One region of the Bacillus cereus group sp. MYBK79-1 genome, then DNA from elsewhere that is predicted to be linked to it. Evidence: riboswitches for the same ligand, from Rfam matches in the RefSeq annotation. Region 1 holds a riboswitch; the other holds the start of a gene.

Region 1 (18,800 bases):
AGAAGTTCGCCGAATATAACACCGACCCATGATAACCCAACGTTTACTTTTAACGTTGAAATAATTGCTGGGAAGGATGCAGGGAGAACGACTTGCTTATAACATTGCCATTTATTTGCGCCAAATGTGTCCATCACTTTTATATAGTTAGAATCGACTTCTTGAAATGCGCTGTAAATAACGAGAATGGTAATGATGATGGAAATGATTACTCCCATTGCAATCGACGAAGAAATATTTGGGCCGAAGATTACAATGATAATAGGGCCAAGTGCCACTTTTGGCATGGCGTTTAGGACGACGAGATATGGATCAAGTACGCGGGCGAGAAGGGGGATCCACCAAAGGAAAGTAGCGATAATAGCTCCGAGCACTGTTCCAAGAATGAAGCCTACTCCCGTTTCAAGTAGTGTCGTCCATATGTGGACCCAAAGCGAACCGTCAAGCCATTTACTAAGGAAGAGATCCCAAATGCTTGAAGGAGAGCTAAAGAGTAAAGGATCAATCCACTCTTTTTTGCTAGCTATTTCCCATAGTGCAAAGAAGAGAATGAGCAGTAAAAGTTGTAAAGATCGTGCTAACCATGCGCGCCTACGTTCTTTCTTCCGAAACTGTTCATGTAGTTGCTTTATATTATCCAAGGCGCTCCAGCTCCTTCCATATATCTTGGAAGAGGTTTGGGAAGTCATGGTGGTGGCGTGATTCTAACGGTGATAAGGAACGGATGCTTTCTGGGACGATAAATGTTTTTGCAATTTTCCCGGGATTTGCTTGTAGTAAATAAATACGATCACTCATCGCAATGGCTTCTTCAATATCATGTGTCACGAGTAGTGACGTTTTTTTAAAGTTACGTAATAATGTGAAGACGAGATCTTCTAGTTTCAATTTCGTTTGATAATCGAGCGCCGAGAATGGTTCATCTAGCAATAAAATTTTCGGATCGGTCGCTAACGTTCGAACGAGAGCGGCACGTTGACGCATACCGCCGGATAGTTCACGAGGGTATTGCTCTTCTACATCATGTAGACCGACTTGCTTTAAAAGCTGTAAAGTATGTTCTTTCGTCTGTTCATTGTAAATTTTTCGGGTGTGAAGTCCAAGCATAATATTTTCTTCAATTGTTTTCCAAGGGAACAAGTAATCTTGCTGCAACATGTACCCCATAGATGAGGTTTTCGTTGTAATGGGCTCACCATCTAAAAAGACGATACCTTCAATTGGATCAAGTAGCCCAGCAATAATGGAGAGGAGTGTCGTTTTGCCGCAACCACTTGGACCGAGTATAGAAATAAATTCGCCTTCTTCCACTTGTAAGCTCATATCTTCGAGAATCAGTTTGGCATTCTCTTTTGCGAAAAAGCAGTGAGAAACGTTACGTATTTGTAAAAAACTCATACACTTCGCCTCTATTTCTTAATAACGCTTTCGGCAATTTTTGTATTGACGAGCGCTTCATGTGGAACTTCTTTTTGTAATTCGCCAGCTTCGTTCATAATCGTTTGGAGCTGTTCCCATTCTTCAGCATCTAATAGCGGATTGGTCGCATAAGAATGTTGCTTTTTATACCGTTCAATTACTTTTACTGTAATGTCTTTTGAAGTGTCTTTAAATAATGGAGAAACGGCATTAGCAATCTCTTCTGGACTATGTGTATCAACCCATTGTTGTGCTTTATAGAGAGCACGTGTGAATTTTTCAGCAGCAGCTTTATCTTTCTTTAAGAAACTTTCTTTTGCCATGAATGTTGTATACGGAACAGTACCAGATTCATTTCCGAACGAAGCGACGATATATCCTTTTCCTTCTTTTTCGAATATACTTGCAGTTGGTTCAAAGAGCTGTACAAATTCCCCAGTACCAGATGCAAAGGCATTTGCAATGTTAGCAAATTCGATGTTTTGAACTAAGTTCGTATCTTTATGAGGATTAATACCATTTTTCTTTAAAACGTATTCCCCAACCATTTGCGGCATGCCGCCTTTACGCTGTCCTAAAAACGTAACACCTTTTACGTCATTCCAATTAAAAGAGTCTAATTTTTTACGCGAAACTAAAAATGTTCCGTCTGTTTGTGTAAGTTGTGCGAAGTTAATGACTGGATCTTTTGCACCTTGTTGATGAACGTAAATGGACGTTTCAGAACCGACGAGAGCAATATCAATTCCACCAGATAATAGGGCGGTCATCGTTTTATCTCCGCCAGCTGTTGTTTGGAGGTCAATATTTAATCCTTCATCTTTAAAAAATCCTTTTTCAATCCCGACATATAACGGGGCATAGAAGAGAGAATGGGTAACTTCGCCGATGCGAATGTTTTGCGTTTCTTCTTTCGTACCTTCTTTTTTACTGCTGCAAGCAGCAAATGTGAAAACAGCTAGTAACATGATACAAAAAACAGCTATTAATTTTTTCACTATATGACACCTCCTAGAAGTCACTCTACAAGCATGATATGTAGGTAAGTGCCCATATGTGAGTGTAGATAGCAGGAATTTTTTTGGTGATAAAGAAGTACAAATATAAGGGGTGATAAAATGGAGTACGAATATGATGATAGCGTACATTTACATCTTGATTATTTCGGAACAGAATGTGATATGGAATCGATTGCTTATAAAAGGAAGAATGAAGACGTATGGGATGTGTATTTTAATTTTGGGGCATATGGTCTTCAGAAAGATGAGGTCGAGACAGGTAGATTTATGGACGAATATGCTGGTCATTACGTTTTTTCTGTACATGCTCGTGATCTTAGTTGGGAATTTGGAAGTGCTCAGTTTGAAGAGTGGGTTTTGAGGAATCAAATAGTAGAAAAATCGCTGCAAAAATAGGGAGGAATTTTGTGGTCGATTTTCTCATTTTATTGTTCATTTTCGTAGTCGGATTTTTTATTATGCAAGTACTCGTTTACCGATTTGCAAAGAAAAACATCCAAAAATATACAAAGAAAAAATGGATTCATATGTGGCTAGAGATGAATATGAAAAAGGGCCCAAGATTAGACCTTTTTGATTTTGTAGTTATCGTATTTGTATGTATTATATGGAAGGTATGGATGTATTCTCTTCTATAATAAATATGTCCATGTCTGTTAAAATGAAGGAGAACCTGTCATTGTTGGTAGGTTCTTTTCTTATGGTAATATTTTCATGAATCATAGTTTGTTTATTATGCTACTAGAATATAGAAGAGATGAAGAAGTTGTATTTTTTAAGGGGAAATTAAGGATACATGTGTATATTACAAGCACATAGGGAGACTAGCTGCATACAAATATGTTATTTTGTATATGACAATATGTTTGTGGATGCGAGACGAAGGGGTAAAGGAAAGAGGGAATAAATTGCGTTTTAATGTTTTTACACAGCGACGAAGAAGAGATGAATTTCATTTTAGTTTTTCGGCTCAGCAACCGAGAAATAATCTATTAATTTCTATCATTCTTAGTGGAATGTGGGCGATCTGTTTAGAAACGCTATTGTTTGTTATGTTAAGGTCTTTCGAATTTGAGAGAGCTAAAGATTTTTTCAATGGAACAATACAGCTAAGTATACTCATTATTATTTTGTGGGGTGTACTACTGTACATCATTCATTTAAATAAAGGTATTGGTCATAAGCTTAGGCCGGCTATTCGAGTTTATGTCGTATTATTTTTAATTGCTCATACAATGAATTGGATGTATATCATAGTGCAGGAAGATATGAGTCTTATAGCAGTAAATGCATGGGTGTATTTACAATATGGCCAGTATATATTAAGCCTGCTATTTATTTATATGGTATACGTTTTTGCATATAATTTGCTTGGAAGAGTTTTCTTAAGTACAACGATAACTAGCTTAGTTTTAATTATTTTTGTGATGGTGAATCATTTTAAGCTCATTTTTAGAGGAGAACCATTTTATCCGTCTGATTTCACACAGGTTGGTCATATGGATTCCGTTATACCAATGGTTATGGATTATTTCAGTTTTAGGACTATTTCTTTTACAATAATTAGCATTGTTTTGATTGTGTTTGTAGTTATGTATATACGAAAGTATATTCCAGTTATAAAATCACATATTATTATGAGGGTTATTTTCATATGTGGCTCTGCGTTTATGTTGTATGCATATAGTAACTATCCTACTACCTTTATGAATAATATATTTACAAAATCTGGGGTAGACATCCGTGCGTGGAATCAAGCTACAAATTATAAGGTGAATGGTTTTGTTATTGGATTTTTAAGTAACTTAGATACGACAGTTATTAAAGAGCCAGAGAAGTATTCAAAGGAAAATATGCAGCAAATTGCAAAAGATATAGAAAAACAATATGGCGGTAAAGTAAAAGCGCAAAAAAAAGCAGAGAAGCCGAACATTATATTTATTATGAGTGAAGCATTCTGGGATCCGACAAAATTAGCGAATCTTTCATTTAGCGAAGATCCAGTGCCGAATTTACATCATTATACAGAGAATTTCCCAGGGGGACAAACGATAGCTCCTACATTTGGAGGGAATACAGCAAATACAGAATTTGAAGCATTAACGAGTTACTCGATGAGTCTTTTAATGCCGGGTTCTATACCATATCAACAAGCTATCCCAAGTCAGAAAGAAGTTCCATCTATTGCCAGTGAGTTGAAGAAACAAGGGTATTATGCAAGTGCGATTCATGCTTTTAATCGATCGTTTTATAAACGAGAAGATGTATATAAAACATTGGGATTTGATAATTTTAATGCAGAAGACACGATGAAAAATAAAGAAGTAGTGGGAGACAATATTGGTGATTTATCTATGAGTAAAGAAATCATAGATGAATTAAAGAAGAGAAAACAACCTACGTTTATTCATGCAGTGACGATGCAAAATCATTTTCCATATACGCCAAATATGTTTGGAGAAAATAAAGTAGAGATTAGTGGATTAACAGAAGAGGAATCAAAGGCAGAGTTAGAAGCATATACAGAAGGGGTAAGATTGTCTGATGAAGCGTTGCAATATTTAATCGAGCAGCTTGAAGATTTAGACAGGCCTACTTTATTAGTCTTCTTTGGAGACCATTTGCCTATGTTAGGAACTAATAAGTCTATTTATAAAGAAGCAGGATATATAGAAAATGAAGAGACAGTAAGAGAAAGATTACTTATGTCAGAAACGCCATTGTTAATGTACGCAAATTTCGATTTGCCAAATGACAATTTAGGTTTAGTAAGCCCGATTTATTTTTCTAGTCTTGTTTTTGATTATGCAGGATTAAATCAGTCACCATTTTATCAATTTTTATCGGAAATGCATAAAGAAATACCAGTTCTTAGAGATGAGTTAAAGGTTAATAAAGATGGAGAAGAGATAACAGATTTAACAAAGAAACAAAAAGAAATGTTAGAGCAATATAAAATGATCCAATATGATTTACTTGCTGGAAAGCAGTATAGTAAAGATATACTTTTTAAATAGAACAAACAAAAAGAACTTGTATAACAATACAAGTTCTTTTTTATAGTATTTAACGGGGTAACCAGACAAGCTGGGTTTAGGGAGTATTACCTGTACATTTAGTATAAATGATAATGTAATCGTTTTATTAATTGATTTGTGAGAAATATGTGAATTTTATTCTTTTCAAAAACTACGTTCCTATCAAAACGATTTGGCATAAATTTTTATGAATGCAAAAACTTTATAAGTTCTGCATTTAATTCATCCGCTTGATCAATTGGAGAGCCGTGACCGCTATTTGTAAGAGGGTGTAACTGAGAATTTTTAATCCGTTTTTGCGTGAGTTCAGCGCTTTTGTATGGGATAAGTTGATCGTGAACACCGTGGAATATTTTTGTTGGGACGTTAATTTTATTTAAATCTTTCGTTACATCTTCATTTGCGGCAGCTTGCAATATTTTGATGAGAGCGTAGGAAGCAGACTGCATACCGAGATAAGAAAACCATTCTAACGTGGCAGATCCTAAGTTTCTATTAAAAAATGATAAAGATACATCATTTAAAAATTTTGGCATATTGGCATACATTTGATTAATGAGGGTATCTGCTTGTTCTTTTGGGACACCATAGGGAGATTCTTCATTTTTAACGAAAGAGGGGGAAACAGCATCGACTAATACAAGTTTAGAAATACGATGACCATTGTAGCGAGACATGTACCGAATAGAAAGAGCGCCACCTACTGAAAAACCGACTAATGTAGCATTTTCTACTTGAAGTGCTTCTAGGACAATGGCGATATCGTCTGCTAAACGATCGTATGTGTAACCAGTCCATGGTTTATCAGATTGCCCGTTTCCGCGTATATCCATAGCGATGCAGCGGAAGCCATGCTGTGGTAACACATTGAGTTGATATTGGTACATTTGATGATTTAAAGGCCAGCCATGGACGAAGAACACGGTTTTACTACCTGGCCCGGGATTAACGTCTTGCACAAAAATATGCACATCTTTCTCGACAGTAACAAACATACATTATCCCCCTATCCTATTCATATGCTCTATCCCAAAAGCGTTGTTTCGTCATAGCTTTAATGAATTCGTTTGCAAGTTGCGTAGGATTTTGTTCTATTAAGACACCAGGCTTTCCTTTAATATTTAAAGATTGAATAACAGTAGATCCATTTTGGAAGGCACCAATTGGCTTAAAATGATTATATGATTCTACGACAAATGAACTCGCTTTATTAAGAAACTGTTCATCAAGGTTTCCACCAATAAGAAGTAGCCCGTCATAAAGAAGTGAGGATCCTGTTAAAAAAGTATCATTCACGTCCCAACGTACATTTTGCGTTCCTTGCACGATACCTAATCGTTCGGAAACAATCACTGGCTGTAACCCAACTTGTTTCAATTGATTTAGTATATATTGCGCGTTTTGTCCGTCATATCCATTTGCAACAATGACACCTACTCGTAATGTATTAGGACTAAATGTCGTATTTGCCATACTGAGTGCTGGCGATGATTTCGTAACGTTCGATTCTTGCATGTTTGGGATTTTTGCTCCGACCGCTTCAGCGACTAACGTAGCTAATTCAGTACTAATATGCCCAATCATATTTACGACTTGTTGACGGACCGATTTACTTTTTACTTTTCCTAATTCAAAGGAGAAGGCTTGCATAATATGAACCTTTTCAACGTTACTCATACTATTCCAAAATAAACGTGCTTGAGAGAAATGATCTTTGAAACTGGCGGCTGTTTCTCTCGTTTTATGTCCTGATACAGTGGAAGGATATGTAACGAATCCACCCTTTGTACCGGGGACTGTGTAAGGAGTGTTATTTGCTAAGGAATTATTATGGTAAGCGATTTTTCCTTTATCAATTATATATTTAGAGGCACCATCTCTTTGGTTGTTATGAAATGGGCATACCGGACGGTTAATCGGTAATTCTTGATAATTGGTACCGACGCGTGCCAATTGAGTGTCTGTATAAGAAAAGAGCCTACCTTGTAAGAGCGGATCATTGGTAAAATCAATACCACGGATGATACTTCCAGGATGAAGTGCGACTTGTTCCGTTTCAGCGAATACATTCTCGACGTTGCGATTTAATGTCATTTTTCCAATGATTTTAACGGGGAAATCTTCTTCAGGCCAAATTTTCGTCGCATCTAATATATCGAAATCGTATTTAAATTCATCCTCTTCTTCTAAAATTTGAATACCAAGTTCGTACTCAGGATAGTTTCCGGCATTAATATTTTCCCATAAGTCACGACGATGGTAATCTGGATCAGCGCCGCCTAATTTTTGAGCTTCATCCCAAATTAATGAATGAATACCAAGTTTCGGCTTCCAGTGAAATTTTACGAATCGAGACTTTCCATTTTTATTCACTAAGCGGAATGTGTGAACGCCAAACCCTTGCATCATTCGAAAGCTTCTTGGAATGGCACGATCAGACATAATCCACATCATCATCGCAGCAGATTCTTGATTATTGGCGATGAAGTCCCAAAATGTATCATGTGCTGTTTGTCCCTGTGGAATCTCATTGTGCGGCTCTGGTTTAAGGGCGTGAATAAGATCAGGGAATTTAATGCCATCTTGAATGAAGAAAATGGGAATATTGTTTCCGACTAAATCAAAATTTCCTTCTTCTGTATAAAATTTAACGGCGAACCCTCGTACATCTCGATTTGTTTCATTCGCCCCCTTTGATCCAGCAACTTCAGAGAAGCGAACAAAAAGGGGTGTTTTTTTTGAAGGGTCTTGTAAAAAGTGGGCCATTGTTAGCTCTTCTAAAGATTCATATAGCTCGAATATACCATGTGCACCGTATCCACGTGCGTGAACGACTCTTTCAGGAATTCGTTCACGGTCAAAATGAGCAAGCTTTTCTCGCATTAGGAAATCTTCTAGAAGGGTAGGGCCACGATCACCAACGGTTAAAGAGTTTTCATCATTTGAAATTGTAACACCTGTATTTGTCGTCATTTTCTTGCCTTCATTCTCACGGGTGAAGGCTTCCATTTGTTCTGTTTTTTTATTTTTTTTGCCGTCCATATAAAACACCCCCCATAATATACGTATTATTGTTTATAGCTTTTATGCTTATATATCGTCTGAAGATGCTTTGCTTTATTGGGATGATTTCCCTCAAATGTTCGATTTATCTTTGTTTGTCTATGAAAATCATTTATTATAATAAATGGTATTCTTCGAGATATTATTTTGAAGGGGTGTTGAAGTGAAAGGAAGTTTTCTATCATATAAAGAAGAAGAAAGGAATGCAAAAATTTTTTTATGGGTGCTATATGTCATTGTTGTTTCATACCAAATTTTCTACGCAATCGTATTAGAGAACAAATCGCTAACGGATAAGGGACATAGCATACTATGGCAAGTTATTTGCGGAATTGCAATACTCGGTGTGAATGTATATTTAATAAAAAAAGAGAAAGCGAACCTTGTTAAATATACATGTGCATTTGCATACATAGGAATAGAAATCGTTAATATACTTTCGTATATGCTTTATAATGAGGCGGCATTTGATGGAGTAAATATAATAGAAATTATTTTCATCTTCTTTGTACCTATATTTTTAAATGAAAAATATTTTGTGTTTGTACTTTCGACTATTGTAGGGAAATATGTTATTTATTTATTTGTATTAAAGGAAGTAAAAGGATTTATGTTCCTCATTATGTATACACTCGTATTAATAGCGGCATACATTATTTTAAATCGATTTATACAATACCTTTCAGCGGTAAAGGAAAGTATTAAGATTGCTAGTGAATCACAAAAATTAGCAGTAATCGGAAAAATGGCAGCGACTGTAGGACATGAAATTAAAAATCCACTTGCTTCATTAAAGGGGTTTACGCAATTACAACGAGAGAAGCATGGGGAAGATCCTGTTTATAAACAGATGATTTTTGAAATAGAAAATATGAATAATATGATAAGTGAGTTGATGGAAGTTGCTACGTGTAAACCTTCTATTTACGAGAAGCATAATATAGGAGAAATTACATTACAAGCAGTAACGATTGTTCGCGAAAAAATGAATGAATCCAACATTCAGCTTGTTTCTAATATGGAAGAAAAGATGTTAGAAGTTGAATGTGATGAGCGGAAAATAAGAGGAGTCTTGCTATATGTCATAAACAATGCTCTGGAGGCAATGGAGCAAGATGGCACTTTAGATGTAAGATTAGAAAATAAAGGGCAAGATTATGTAATGCTAAGTGTAATTGATAATGGTTACGGTATTAAGAAGGAAAATTTAGCGCGTGTTAAAGAGGCTTTTTATACAACGAAACAAGATAAAATTGGCCTAGGACTTACGGTAGCAGATCGAATTGTCAACGAACACCTTGGTAAGTTACATATTTCAAGTGAAAGAGATAAGGGAACGAGAATAGATATTATTCTTCCAAAAAAGTGTGGAAATAATGAAATACAAGTGGGAGAAAAGCTAGGAGTTACCATATGAATAAAGGTTATATATTTAAAAATGAAGAAATAAAGGCACTGAAAATATATTTAAGTTTATTTTTTATTATATTTTTTGTATACGATCTTGCCTACGAATTTATTGTACCTTTAATAGGAGGAGAGCAAGTAGGAGTAGGAGAATTTGAAGATGGTTTAGGTTTATGGCTCTATTTTCTGATGGTGATCTTATTTTTCATTGGAATATACTTTATGAAATGTAAAAATCCATTTGCAGTGAAATATATTATTCTAATTGGATATAACCTATTAGATTTTATCCATAATTTTATGATTTACTACGGTAGTGATGCTGAGTTTGATGGTGGAAATATAGTAGAAGGATTTTTTATTTTATTTGCCCCACTCTTTGTGAATAAAAGATATTTTTGGTTAGTTCCGAGCATACTTGTTGGGAAATACGCTCTTATAGGAATCATTATTCAATCGTCACTCGTTATAATCCCAATGGCATTATATAGCGTATTTACTATCATATGTTGGATTATGTTTTTGAGATTTCAGTCTTACGTTCGTACGCTTGAGATGATGGATAAAGAAATAGAACAAACAGAAAAGCTAGCAACTGTTGGGAAAATGGCAACGGTTATTGGTTACAAAATTAGAAGACCTCTAGCTAATTTGGATAAATTTGTGAATAAGCAAGCGATTAAATATCCAGAGGATAAAATATATAGTGATATTATGAAACAAGAAGTAGAACGAATTCATACAATCGCTACAGAACTTAGTGGATTTGAGAAATCTAAATCAATAGAATCAGAAGTTCATAGTATAGAAGAAATTATCGCTTATGTTATCCGAGTTATGGGGAAGCCTGCTTTAAAGCAAGGAGTGCACATACAAGGTATTTATAGTAAAGATATACCATCGATTACATGTGATGAAAAACGATTAAAACAAGTATTTTTTAATTTAATTAAAAATGCGATTGAAGCAATGTCAGTTGGCGGAACGATTACGATTAAAGTGACTGTAGAAGATGCAATCATTGTTCGAGTTAAGGATGAAGGATGCGGTATCCCAAAAGACAAAATTCCGAAGCTAAATGAAGCTTTTTACACAACGAAAGAAACGGGAACAGGTTTAGGTTTAGTAGTCACAGAAAAAATTATTAAAGACCACAATGGTAAAATGAGTTTTGAAAGTGAAGTTGGGGTTGGAACGACGGTGAAGGTTATATTGCCGATTCGTTGAATGTAAAAAACATCACTTTTGACTAAGTTATGTTTTTTTATCAGATTAGATTCATAATGATAGGATGGAAATCAATGAAGAAGAAATGAATAAAGATAATAAAGCGACTCCAAACATTTCTGTAACAGAGGACCGAATTGTAAAGGTTGAAAGAGTGAAATCAGTAATTATACCGGTGACTGGTATGTAGTTACTCAAATAAAAAAAGCTGGAGAGTACAAATTTGTACCAACAGTGAAGTTTGAAGGGAAAGAAATCTCCATTTTGAGATTTCTTTTTTATTTTGCTACGTATAAGTAAATGATGAGTAGAAATGGAGGAAACTTCAGTTAGTTAAAAGTTTACTTTGTTTCATATGTGTTTTTATAAATATATAAATTTACCCTTGAAAAGTATTAAATAAGCGTATATACTAAAAAATGTATTTAGAGGTAAAGTTATGAATTTTACGATGAATATTGTTTATATTAATAAAATTCAAAAAGATATTTCCTTTTTGGAATTTTAATAGTATAATGAAAACAAGATAGTAAAATAATAGGATATAATTGGCACACTATTCGAAAGGATAGGTCGCAAAGCTTAAGAGTCTAAGGTAATGAAAGTTACTATGATAGTCTGGTTGCAGTTTGGATTTTCCCCCATCTTGTTATGGAGGAAAATCCAAGAAGCAACCAGATTTTTTATTTTTCAAGAAAATGGTTATACTACAATAGGATATAATTGGCACACTATTCGAAAGAGTAGGTCGCAAAGCTAAGAGTCTAAGGTAATAAATATTACTATGATAGTCTGGTTGCAGTTTAGATTTTCACACATGTTGTAATGTATGAAAATCTAAGAGGCAACCAGGCTTTTTGTTTTCTAAAAAGCAAGCAAGGTGTAGAAAAATAAAATAAATAGGCACACTATTCGAAAGGGTAGGCCGCAAAGCTAAGAGTCTAAGGTAATAAATATTACTATGATAGTCTGGTTGCGATTTGGTTGTTCGCACATATTGTGATGTGTGAAAACCGAAGAAGCAACCAGGCTTTTTGTTTTCTAAAAAGCAAGCCAGGTGTAGAAAAATAAAATAAATGGGCACACTATTCGAAAGGATAGGCCGCAAAGCTAAGAGTCTAAGGTAATAAATATTACTATGATAGTCTGGTTGCAATTTGGATGTTCGCACATATTGTGATGTGTGAAAACCGAAGAAGCAACCAGGCTTTTTGTTTTTTGTGAGGATAGATTTTAAACATATATAGCTGCACGAACTGATGACTGATTATTTTTTATATTTAGATAAACAAGAGAGGAGGAATCTTAATGAAGAAGCGGATAGGGAATTTTGGACGTATACTTCTCGCAGGAGGAATACTTTTCACACAAATTGGTGTGTTAGATTACTCCGCAACAAAGGTTTACGCGGTTACAAATGATGAACAAGGAAGATTTGTTGTTCATATGGATAAACAACAAATAAAAGTTGATGAAAACGTAGTATTAAAGATTATGAATACAAATAAACAAGATACTAACATTGAACTTAAATTATCTGAAGGACAACTCTTCAGTGAAGAAGAAACGAAAAAAATGAACGAAAACAATAAGGCGATTAAAAACATTTCTGTAACAGAGGATCGAATTGTACAGATTGAAAAAAACGAGAACAGTGATTACATGGGTGACGTATATGTCGTTATTCAAGTGAAACAAGCTGGAGAGTATACATTTGAACCAACAGTGAAACTTGAAGATAAGGAAAAGAAGATTGAATCTACTTTACTGCATGTCATTGAGAATAAGCAAAATTCAAAAGCTGTTGTTCCTGAAAGTGATAAGAAATCTTCAGAAGAAACTGAGAAACAAGAAGTAAACAAAACAGAGAAAGTATTAGAAGAAAATAAAAAACAAGAAATAGAATCAAAGAATGCTGAAGTTCCAAAAGAAACGGAGCATGTAGAAACAGAAAAGGCTAACGAAGAACAATTACAAAAAGAAAATGTAAAAGAGGACAATAAGCAAAACGAAAATAGTGGGAAATTATCTGCTATTCAGCCTGAGAAGCTATTAAAAGACCAATCGCTACTAGCTGCTGGCCCGATTACAAGTATTCTTAAGTATCCAGACGTAAAGGTAATCAATAATAGAACTGGTGAGGGACCTTCTATCCCAGGTAAATATGCTTTTAGATTTGTTTGGAGTCCACAAGTAACATATGAGGTAAAAGGTAGTACCAACGATAGATATGGTCAAAGCCAATACAGGTTTAGAAATTCAAGTAGAGAACAATATGTATTAGTTAAAAGGGCTGGTGAATATCAAGGGAAATGGATTGATGTACGTATTAATATTCACTCCATGACAGCTTCATCAGTAGATGTTAAAACACCGACAACTAAATCGGAAGCAAAAAACTTCTTACAATTATATGGAAATGGAAAAAGTGGTCAAACGTATAAAGCGTCCTTTGAATTCTATGAGCATGGAACCAGTAAAAAAGTACCACTAACGGCAATGTGGAATTTTAAAAGGGTCAATAGTTATAAAAATGTAACTTTACGTAATGATGGTAATCATTTAACGAATTTATATGTGTATGATACGAGTTCAATTAGATATCAGGATCGAGGAAACAATAAAATAGAGTTTTCTGGTACTGCTGGTCCAGTAGCTACCCCAGAGGCAGACATGACAATTACATTTGATGATTTAACAGAATTACCGCTTGAAGTGAAATTAAACGCTGGTGGTGTTAACTTATCATATGATCAATTAGCAATCGCACAAATCGAAATTCCAGCTCCAAGTGTCATAGGAGATGTTGTGGAAGATAATTCTCGGCAGTTATCTTATAAGGTATATCAAAACATGCCTGCCCAGTCTAAGAGTATTCATTATGCAAAATCTTTCGTATTAGAAAGTGAAGTAAATAAAGATTTTACTGTCAATAATGTGTCCATTCAAGATGTAGAGAGTGGAGATGATGTAAGTAGCTTCTTTGATATTAGTACGAGAAACAATAAAGTCATTGCAACTGCGAAAGCAAATGCACTAAAAACAGAAGAATTCAATGGGAATATTTATGAGATGACCATTACAGGTTCCCCTGTAGCAGGAGCCAATGTAATGAAGTATTACAAAAACGGTTACCTTGAAATACCAGTATTTGCTCAAAACTATTTAGATGGTGATAAGAATGGACAAGAGAGTAATCGAGATGGTATTGCAAAAATAAGATACAAAGGTATACCAACTGGTAAACCAGTCCCGCAAAAAGTAGTGCAAGGAACAGATTTAACGAAGATGGACATTACAAAATTTGTGACAGACTTATCTGTAGATACAAATTTAGATGTTGATAAACCGATATCAGTAGTTAAATTAACGAACGTTCCAGATACGAAAAAGTTAGGGAATCATACTGTGACAGTTGTAATTGAGACGAAACAAGGTGTACAAGCGGAAATTCAAGTTCCGGTTACTGTCGTGGATGGGACTTTAAAGTTAATTGATGTACCACAGGAAATTTCTTTTGGAGATTTAACAATTCCATCTAAGCCAACGACATACGCACCGAAGTCCATTTCGAACCCTTTAAAAGTAACCGATGAACGCGCTCAAAAACAAAAATGGAGTGTATATGTAAAAGAGATTACACCTCTTACTTCAGAGCAAAACGATAAATTAACAGGTGCATTAGTGTATAAGAAAAATGGGAAAGACACACCGTTAAGTAGTTCTAATATAGAAGCACTCTCTTATACTGCTAAAAATGATGAGGAAGTGGCGTTAAATTGGAAAGAAAATGAAGGTGTTCATTTACAAGTTAAGCCAGGACCGAACGTAAAAGCAAATACAAAATATGCTGGAAAGTTAGAATGGACTTTAACTGACGCTCCTCTCTAAAAAATATATGAAATATATAAATTTTAGAAAGGAGGAAGGTAAATGAAAAAAATAGCTTCTTGTATAGCTATCACATTCATATGCACACCAATCATACTGTTAAGTGCAGCACATGCTTCGAGTTTGAATTCGAAGGCAAGTATTACATTTTCAAATAGTTATACACCAGTTACATCAACTGATCCGACAGAGACAAAAATAAAAAAAGAGACAGTTGATAAAAATGGTACTCGTATTATAAAAGAAAAAGATAAAAATGGAGATAAATATTTACCGAAAACTGGAGGCCAGACACGGGACTTTACACCATATATTGGGTTGTTTTCAATCATATTATCTCTATATGCATTCAAAAGAATTAGGGAAAAGCAAGTGTATTCGAAATAGAAAATAGATAAAAATATAAAAATAGATAAAAAGGGGAAGGTACATATGAAACTAGCAAAATTAGCACTAATCGGAGCGGTAACATTATCAACGGTATCGGTAGGAACATCAGCATTTGCAGAAGAGAAAGCAAATATGAAATCAAAAACAGATGTTACATTTATTGAAGATACAAGCACAACAGATCCGAATAACCCAGAAAATCCAAATGAAAAAATTACACCAGAGAAACCAGAAGAGCATGAAGAAGGAACGGCTGGTCCATTAAGCATTAACTACGTTTCTAACTTACACTTCGGTGAGAATGTGATTTCTGGTAATGACCAAACTTACTTCGCGAAATTAGATACAGTAAAACAAGGCGACAAGCTGATTAAAGTTCCTAACTTCGTATCTGTAACGGATAAACGTGGTACGAATGCTGGTTGGAAGTTAAAAGTAAAACAAGATGATCAATTTAAAAGCGGTACGAATGTATTAACGAATGCGGCATTAACGTTAAGTAATCCAGTTGTAAACTCTGTAACAGATAAAGCATACGCGCCTACACCGTTTGCTGGTTCTGTCACTTTAAATCCTGGTGGAGATGCAGTTGAAATTACAACTGCAGCAAAAGATAAAGGTATGGGAGACTGGACAACTGCATTTGGTAAAGGTGAAAAACAAGGTGAAGAGAGTGTTAGCTTATTCGTACCAGGTACAACTGCGAAAGTGAAAGATGCAAAATACGCAGCGACATTAACTTGGACGTTAGAAGATACACCTAACTAAACTACTTTAAGTTTGAATATTATGAATAAACGAATATTAAAATAAAAAACAAAGGGGCATATAAACTATGAAACTAGCAAAATTAGCATTAATCGGAGCGGTAACATTATCAACGGTATCAGTAGGAACATCAGCATTCGCAGCTGAAAAAGATGGCGGGAAATTAGATTCAAAGGCATTCATTAAGTTCGAAAAAAATACGGATGAGGTTAACGTTGTTAACCCAGAAAACCCAGATGAAGTAGTAGAACCAATCGATCCAAACACAAAAGGTACAAATGGTCCGTTAAGTATCGATTACGTTTCTAACTTCAACTTTGCAATGAAAAAAGCATCAGGTAATAACGAAACATACTATGCAGAATTAGATAAAGTAAAGAAAAAAGCGGATGGCTCAGTAATTGACGTACCAAACTACGTGCAAGTAACAGATAACCGTGGTACAAATGCAGGATGGCACTTAACGGTAAAACAAAATGGTCAATTTAAAACTGCAGACGATAAAGCATTAGATGGTGCAGCGTTAACGTTAAAAAATTCAACTTTAAAATCAGCTGCAGGTAGTGATGCACCAACAGCAGCACAATCTATTACATTAAATCCAAATGGTGATGCATCTGACTTAATTGATGCTAAAGTAGATCAAGGTATGGGTACATGGGTAAATGCATTCGGTAAAGATGCAGTAGAAGCGAAGAAAAGTGTAGAGTTATCTGTGCCAGGTAAAACGAAAAAAGAACAAGCAGAATACACAACTTCACTAACTTGGGAACTAACAGACGCTCCTATGTAAGGTAGCGAAAGTTTATGATAAAATAGGAATATAAGAAGAGATAAGGGAATGTATTTCACCTTATCTCTTTCTTGTCTATAAAATGAGTATGAAGGGGACTACATAAGAGATGACAAAAAAAATATTTACTAGCTTATTATTAATTGCGTTCTTTATGGTAAACAATTTTTCAGTATATGCTGCAGAAATGAAGTTTGCGGTGACGGCAATTATACCAGAAAATCAAATTGATAAAAATCAAACGTATTTTGATTTGAAAATGCAACCAGGACAAAAGCAAACGATTCAAGTACAAATGAAAAACGATACGAATAAAGAAGTTGTTGTAGAAGCATTTGCGAATACAGCAATTACTAATAGCAATGGAATTACAGATTATAGTACAGTAGAACCAAAAATGGATTCTACAATAAAATATCCATTCTCTAAAATTGCTAAAATGCCTAAAGAAACGAAAGTACCGGCAAATAGTACGGTTACAGTTGATGTGAATTTAGAAATGCCAAGCGAGTCGTTTGATGGCGTTATTTTAGGTGGTTTATACTTTAAAGAAAAAGAAGATGAAGCTGCTAAGAATAAACAAGAAGGCGTACAAATTGAAAATAAATATGCATATGCAATCGGTGTTGTTTTACGAGAGACAGATGCTGAAGTAAAACCAGATATGAAATTAAACGAAGTGAAGCCAACACAAATAAATGGACGTAACGTTGTAACAGCGAATTTACAAAACGTAAAACCAGCAATGTTAAAGAATTTAAGTGTTGATGCAAAAGTATATAAAGAAAAAGGGAAAGACGTTTTATTTGAAACGAAAAAAGAAAATTTAAGAATGGCACCAAACTCAAACTTCGATTACGCTATTAGCTGGGAAAACAAAGCGTTTGATCCAGGAATGTACCGAGTAGAAATAAAAGCTACTGATGGTGATCAAAAATGGGAATGGAAGAAGAACTTTACAATTGAAGGAAAGACAGCGGATAAACTAAATGATTCGGCTGTAGAAGCGAAAAAGGATTATACGCTATATTACATTATTGGTGGAGTTCTTTTAGTAGTCTTACTACTCGTTCTTGTATTTTTCTTAGGAAGACGTTCTAACAAAGAGAAAAATAACGAAAAATAATAATATATTGATAGTATGAAAAAATGGATATACTTCCATAAAATGAAAAACAATAAACTCGTCTGTTATTTTTTAAAATTTATTTGTATTTCTATTTGTTGGCCCCAATTATTGGGGTCTTTTTTTATAAACAAAAATAGGGGAGAAGAATTAGATAGGTTCGAGCCCCACCCCTCTTGTGGTAGTGAAGTAACGTCTATATCAAAATTAATGTCTCTTTCACTAAATATTCATAGGCAGAGTGTGACACACCGTGGAGTAATGCTTCTATTTCTTTTAATGTACTTTTTATTTGTTTATACTAAAATACGAAGCAGATAGGAAACAAATAAAGCCTAAAATCCAACCAATAGAAGGAGAATAGGGAAGTATATGTTGTAATACTATTCCGCTAGAAATAAAAAAGCTACCGAGTAGACCTAAGAAGATGGGGTATCGCAGTGATTTAAACATGAGTGATATGACCTCCTTTATAACATACATTGTATATTAGTCTTAATTTTCTGTATATAATTTTAGAGAAAAATGGTGGTACAATATAGGAAGGATACGAGAAGAGAGGATGAAGATTAACGTATGTACGTTACTGTAACAGAAGCAGCATATAAAAAGATTATGGATACGATTCCGAATGAAGCAAAATATATAAAGTTATTTTA
Region 2 (5,095 bases), on a different contig from region 1:
GGATTTGGTGAGAGAGTCTAATCCGCTTGTTCATAATATTACAAATGTTGTTGTAACAAATTTTACAGCTAACGGCTTGTTAGCGTTAGGAGCATCACCTGTAATGGCGTATGCGAAAGAAGAAGTAGCAGAAATGGCTAGCATTGCTGGAGCGTTAGTATTAAATATGGGGACACTTCGTCCTGAAGAAGTAGAAGCGATGTTACTCGCGGGTAAATCAGCAAATGTGAACAATGTACCAGTACTGTTTGATCCAGTTGGTGCAGGAGCAACATCGTATCGAACAGAAGTTGCGAGACATATTCCGGCTGAAATTGATTTAGCAATTATTCGCGGAAATGCAGCAGAAATAGCGAACGTTATTAATGAGAGATGGGAAATTAAAGGGGTAGACGCCGGTGCTGGAAATGGCAATGTCGTAAGTATTGCAAGGCAGGCAGCTGATGAATTAAATACAGTTGCGGTGATTACTGGAAAAGAAGATGTTGTTACAGATGGAGAGCGAACGATTCTTATTCGAAATGGTCACCCTATTTTAACGAAAGTTACGGGAACTGGTTGTTTACTAACTTCTGTAATAGGAGCATTTGTAGCAGTAGAAAAAGATTATGTAAAGGCAGCAGTAGCGGCATTAACGTTTTATGGTGTAGCGGCAGAATTGGCAGCTGCTAAGACAGTGGAAAAAGGACCTGGTAGTTTCCAAATTGAATTTTTAAATCAGTTAGCGAATACGACTTCAGATGATATAGAGAAGTATGGGAAGATTGAGGTTATATAGTAAGGAGGGAAAATAAATGTCGCGTATTTCAAAGGCAGAAATGTCTAAGTTATTATCAGTATATTTTATTATGGGAAGTAACAATTGTACGAAGGAGCCACTACAAGTGTTGAGAGATGCACTTGAAGGTGGTATAACAATTTTTCAATTCCGTGAAAAGGGGGAAGGGGCTTTAACGGGAGAGAAGCGTATTTGTTTCGCAAAAGAACTACAAGCAATTTGTAAGGAGTACGGTGTCCCATTCATTGTAAATGATGATGTGGAACTAGCTATCGAGTTAGATGCAGATGGCGTACATGTTGGACAAGATGATGAAGGAATTACTTCTGTTCGTGAAAAAATGGGGGATAAAATTATTGGTGTATCTACACATACAATTGAAGAAGCGTGCTGGGCAATTGAAAACGGAGCTGATTATTTAGGTGTTGGCCCTGTTTTTCCAACGAGTACGAAAAAAGATACGAAAGCAGTGCAAGGAACGAAAGGTTTAGCTCATTTTAGAGAACAAGGAATTATAATACCAATCGTCGCGATTGGTGGCATTACAATTGAAAATACAGCTTCAGTTATAGAAGCAGGTGCGGACGGTGTTTCCGTTATTTCTGCGATTAGTTTAGCGGAATCTGTGTATGAAAGTACGAAGAAGCTAGTAGAGGAAGTAAGTAAGAGTTTGTAGAAGAAGGCTATGTAGTATTAAAATGCTGCATAGCTTTTTTGATATTAATTATTAGAAATAGGGGGGATTATTTGAAACGAAATAGGTTTGTAGAGTTGCAGAATGAGTTGTTTCGTTTATCCGACTTTAATGGGCAGTAAGACCCCCACCTCAAAATTCAGCGAAAGCAAAGAAGTTAGGTGGGGGATCAACTGCTCATAAAAGTCCGATTGGTTCAACTAATAATCAGTGGGGGATGAAGAAAACCCCCACTGATTAAAGTTTCACTTTATTTAAACAAACGTTTGATTAAAAAAGCACAAACCCTTTTAAATTATAGGTTTGTGCTTTTCTTTAAAACATAATTGATATTAAGAGCATTCCAATGCCGATAGAAGTGAATGTTGCGATTAGGCCTGGAATCATAAAGCTATGATTTAAAACATATTTACCAATGCCAGTTGTACCAGTGCGATCAAAGTTAATGGCAGCAACGATTGTTCCATAGTTTGGAATGAAGAAGTATCCATTTACTGCAGGGAACATCGCGATTAATAGTGCGGGTGGAATACCGAGTGATAATCCAAGAGGCATTAAAGCACGTACTGTTGCGGCTTGGCTATATAATAAAATAGATAGAATGAATAATGCGATGGCAAATAGCCATGGTGCACTTGTTACTAGGTGCTGAATTGATCCTTGAATCATATTTAAGTTTCCGTTAAAGAAAGTATCTCCCATCCAAGCGATACCGAAAATAGCAACAACTGCTGTTGCCCCCGCTTTAAAGACGTTACCAGACACGATGCTTTCTACATTTGGTTTGCAGAAAATAATAATAAGAGCTGCGATAGTTAACATAACCATTTCAATTGTGTTTGGCATTGAAAGACGAACTAACTTCCCGTCGACCATCCATCCTGGACGAAGTGCTTCAAATGAACCGAGAAGTACGACAAGGAAAGTTCCTACTAAGAAAAGGATAACGGATAGTTTAGCGCCTTTTAAACCAACAAATTCTTTTTTCTCTTCAATTTTAGGAATCATTCCTTCTTTTAAACGTTTCAAGTATTCAGGGTCTTCATTTAATTCTTTCCCCATTTTGCTAGCAACAAATGCAGCTACCATACAAGCGATGAAGGTAGAAGGAATACTTACTTTTAAAATATCTAATAAAGTGATTTTATAGTCAGCTAGCATTGCTAAAAGGGCAACTGTTGCAGCTGATATAGGGCTAGCTGTAATTGCTTGTTGGGAAGCGATTACGGCAATTGACATTGGTCGTTCCGGTCTAATCCCAGATTCGCGAGAGACTTCTGCGATAACAGGAAGTACAGAATAAGCAACGTGACCAGTTCCTGCGCACAGTGTAAATAAATAAGTAACAATTGGAGCAAAGAATGTAATGCGCTTTGGATTTTTTCGTAATGCTTTCTCAGCCAGATGAACAAGGTAGTCCATTCCTCCAGCGGCTTGCAGTGCACCGGCAGCTGTAATTACTGCTAAAATCATAAGCATTACATCAATAGGGGGAGCTGTAGGTTGTAAGTGGAAGACGAAAACAAGTATTGCCATACCAACGCCACCCATTACTCCTAGACCAACTCCGCCTAGGCGTGCGCCAATAAAAATACAGAGTAGTAACGTAAGAAATTGTAGCCAAAACATGATAAACTACCTCCGAAATTCATTAGTTAAGATATATTCGAATAATTTAATTTGAATGAAAATTAAAATAAATACTCAAAATAATCCTTGTGTTATATACATTTTTTATTATATAACACAAGAAATGTAACATTCACGAACTTTGTTAAATTATTTCGAAAAAATAATACATTGAAACTTTACATTTGCATCTCTAAATAGGTAGACATTTTAATTTTTATGTTGTAATCTTTGATAGAGAATAATGTAATTCTCATAGAACTCCCATATCGTTCAACTCGTTCAGCGAGAAAGGCAAACTGATGGAAACATTAGGACGCAAAACTACAGGAGCTAAGGCCGAAAGGTTATGCTAGCCAGTTACCGGACGGATAGGGTTGGTCTTGACCAATGCTCTTTTCATTGGTCTTTTTTTTGTTTATAAACAAATGAGAACTGTTATCGTTTATTAATAGGGTGTATATTTTAATAGCGTTACTTTATAGTACGTTAATTAAGAAAGGTGATGTTAATGAAAAAATATTGGCACAAACTATCATTTCTTCAAAAGAATGTATTGTTAACTGTGTTAGTTATTTTGACGCTTGTTGGTACTATGGGAGCGTTAAGTTTTAACATGTTTCAAAATAGCATGATGTCTATATTTGAAAGGCATTCTTTTGAAACAGGAGATACGGTATTACATAAATTAGACGAAGAAATAGTGAGAGATGTTACAAAAGATCCAGTGGCACAAAGAGAAAAGAGAGAGAAGTTAACAGAGAAATTAGATGAAGCAACGGAAGAATTGAATAGTGTTGGACAAACCTATATTGTTGGAGCAAAAGAAAATGAAAAAGGTGAGTTACTAATCGTTGATTTGTCTACAGGGTTAGCAAATGTTGTTGAAGTAAGGCCGGGAGAATATTATAAACAACCAGATCTTTGGATGGAAGCATATGATAAAGTAATGAACACAAAAAAAGCAAACATGACAGTAGTATATGAAGATGCATTAGGAACATGGGTAACGATATTAGAGCCAATTAAAGATGGAGACGGAAATATTGTGGCAATTGTTGCAGCCGATGTAGATGCCTCTATTGTTCCTATTACAAAGGAAAGATTCATTATACAAGGTTTAATGTTTATTTGTATTTCTGTTCTAATTGCCACTGTTATTCAATTCTTAATCGTACGTAACGCACTTGCTCCATTGCGAGATTTACGTGAAGGATTGCGTAAAGTCGGTGAAGGTGATTTAAGTATTAAATTAGAGGAAAGACCAGATGATATTGGTATTATTAATGCATATTTTAATAATACCATCGAGAAGTTTAAAGGAATTATAGATAAAGTGAAGCAGACAGCAGAACAGGTTTCCTCATCTTCACAAGAATTGTCAGTGAGTACGAAAGAGAATAGTATGGCAGTTCAAGAAATCGTAAGTTCTATGGTTGGATTAAGAGCTGGCGCTCAATCACAAGAAACGTCAGTACCACAGTATTTAGGTATTGTATGTGAAATGGAAGATAAGATGGAAGAGATAAAGAATGCTGCAGAACAAATGGCGAAAGAGTCTGAAGGTACGAAGCATCATTCAGTAAAAGGAAATGGTGTTATTAAACAGGCGATTAATCAAATGAATATAATACAAAATGCAGTACAAGATTTATCTTCTATCATTCATTCTTTGGAAACAAGATCAAAAGAAATTAGAGATATTGTCAATGTAATTACAGGTATTTCAAATCAAACGAATTCGCTAGCTTTACATGCTTCTATTGAAGCTTCACGTACTGATGCAAGCGGAAAGGGATTTGAAGCTGTTGCTGATGAAGTGCGTAAATTAGCAGAGCAGACGGAAGCATCAGCAAAAGATATAGCGAAATTAATAGGGGAAACACAAGCTGAAACGGAAGAAGCTGTTGCTTCAATGCAAAAAGCTTCAAAAGAAGTAGGATCTGGAATGAAACTTGTTGAAAGTAGTGGTACTTTCTTTGAAAAAATTTCAA

The links. Region 1 has a riboswitch for cyclic di-GMP ahead of ACTFOB_RS25730 (WxL domain-containing protein). Riboswitches for the same ligand answer to the same signal wherever they lie in the genome.
Positions count from the first base shown of each region.
Region 2: another riboswitch for cyclic di-GMP. It lies ahead of ACTFOB_RS18590 (methyl-accepting chemotaxis protein); the one in region 1 lies ahead of ACTFOB_RS25730 (WxL domain-containing protein).

Region 1 is NZ_JBQAEO010000029.1:2,520-21,319, reverse strand. It holds gene ACTFOB_RS25785 (ABC transporter permease) at 1-641, opposite strand, end outside; gene ACTFOB_RS25780 (ABC transporter ATP-binding protein) at 634-1,398, opposite strand; gene ACTFOB_RS25775 (ABC transporter substrate-binding protein) at 1,410-2,417, opposite strand; gene ACTFOB_RS25770 (DUF3986 family protein) at 2,538-2,834, shown strand; gene ACTFOB_RS25765 (hypothetical protein) at 2,846-3,076, shown strand; gene ACTFOB_RS25760 (LTA synthase family protein) at 3,311-5,455, shown strand; gene ACTFOB_RS25755 (alpha/beta fold hydrolase) at 5,662-6,471, opposite strand; gene ACTFOB_RS25750 (catalase) at 6,488-8,518, opposite strand; gene ACTFOB_RS25745 (ATP-binding protein) at 8,703-9,956, shown strand; gene ACTFOB_RS25740 (ATP-binding protein) at 9,953-11,173, shown strand; partial or broken gene ACTFOB_RS25735 (hypothetical protein) at 11,247-11,437, shown strand; cyclic di-GMP riboswitch class I at 11,714-11,803, shown strand; cyclic di-GMP riboswitch class I at 11,889-11,977, shown strand; cyclic di-GMP riboswitch class I at 12,066-12,154, shown strand; cyclic di-GMP riboswitch class I at 12,243-12,331, shown strand; gene ACTFOB_RS25730 (WxL domain-containing protein) at 12,482-15,064, shown strand; gene ACTFOB_RS25725 (LPXTG cell wall anchor domain-containing protein) at 15,107-15,451, shown strand; gene ACTFOB_RS25720 (WxL domain-containing protein) at 15,497-16,222, shown strand; gene ACTFOB_RS25715 (WxL domain-containing protein) at 16,290-17,015, shown strand; gene ACTFOB_RS25710 (DUF916 and DUF3324 domain-containing protein) at 17,125-18,141, shown strand; partial or broken gene ACTFOB_RS25705 (Nif3-like dinuclear metal center hexameric protein) at 18,309-18,442, opposite strand; gene ACTFOB_RS25700 (hypothetical protein) at 18,430-18,624, opposite strand; gene ACTFOB_RS25695 (iron-sulfur cluster biosynthesis family protein) at 18,718-18,800, shown strand, end outside.
Region 2 is NZ_JBQAEO010000012.1:37,396-42,490, forward strand. It holds gene thiM (hydroxyethylthiazole kinase) at 1-778, shown strand, start outside; gene thiE (thiamine phosphate synthase) at 795-1,454, shown strand; gene ACTFOB_RS18585 (anaerobic C4-dicarboxylate transporter family protein) at 1,788-3,101, opposite strand; cyclic di-GMP riboswitch class I at 3,385-3,469, shown strand; gene ACTFOB_RS18590 (methyl-accepting chemotaxis protein) at 3,613-5,095, shown strand, end outside.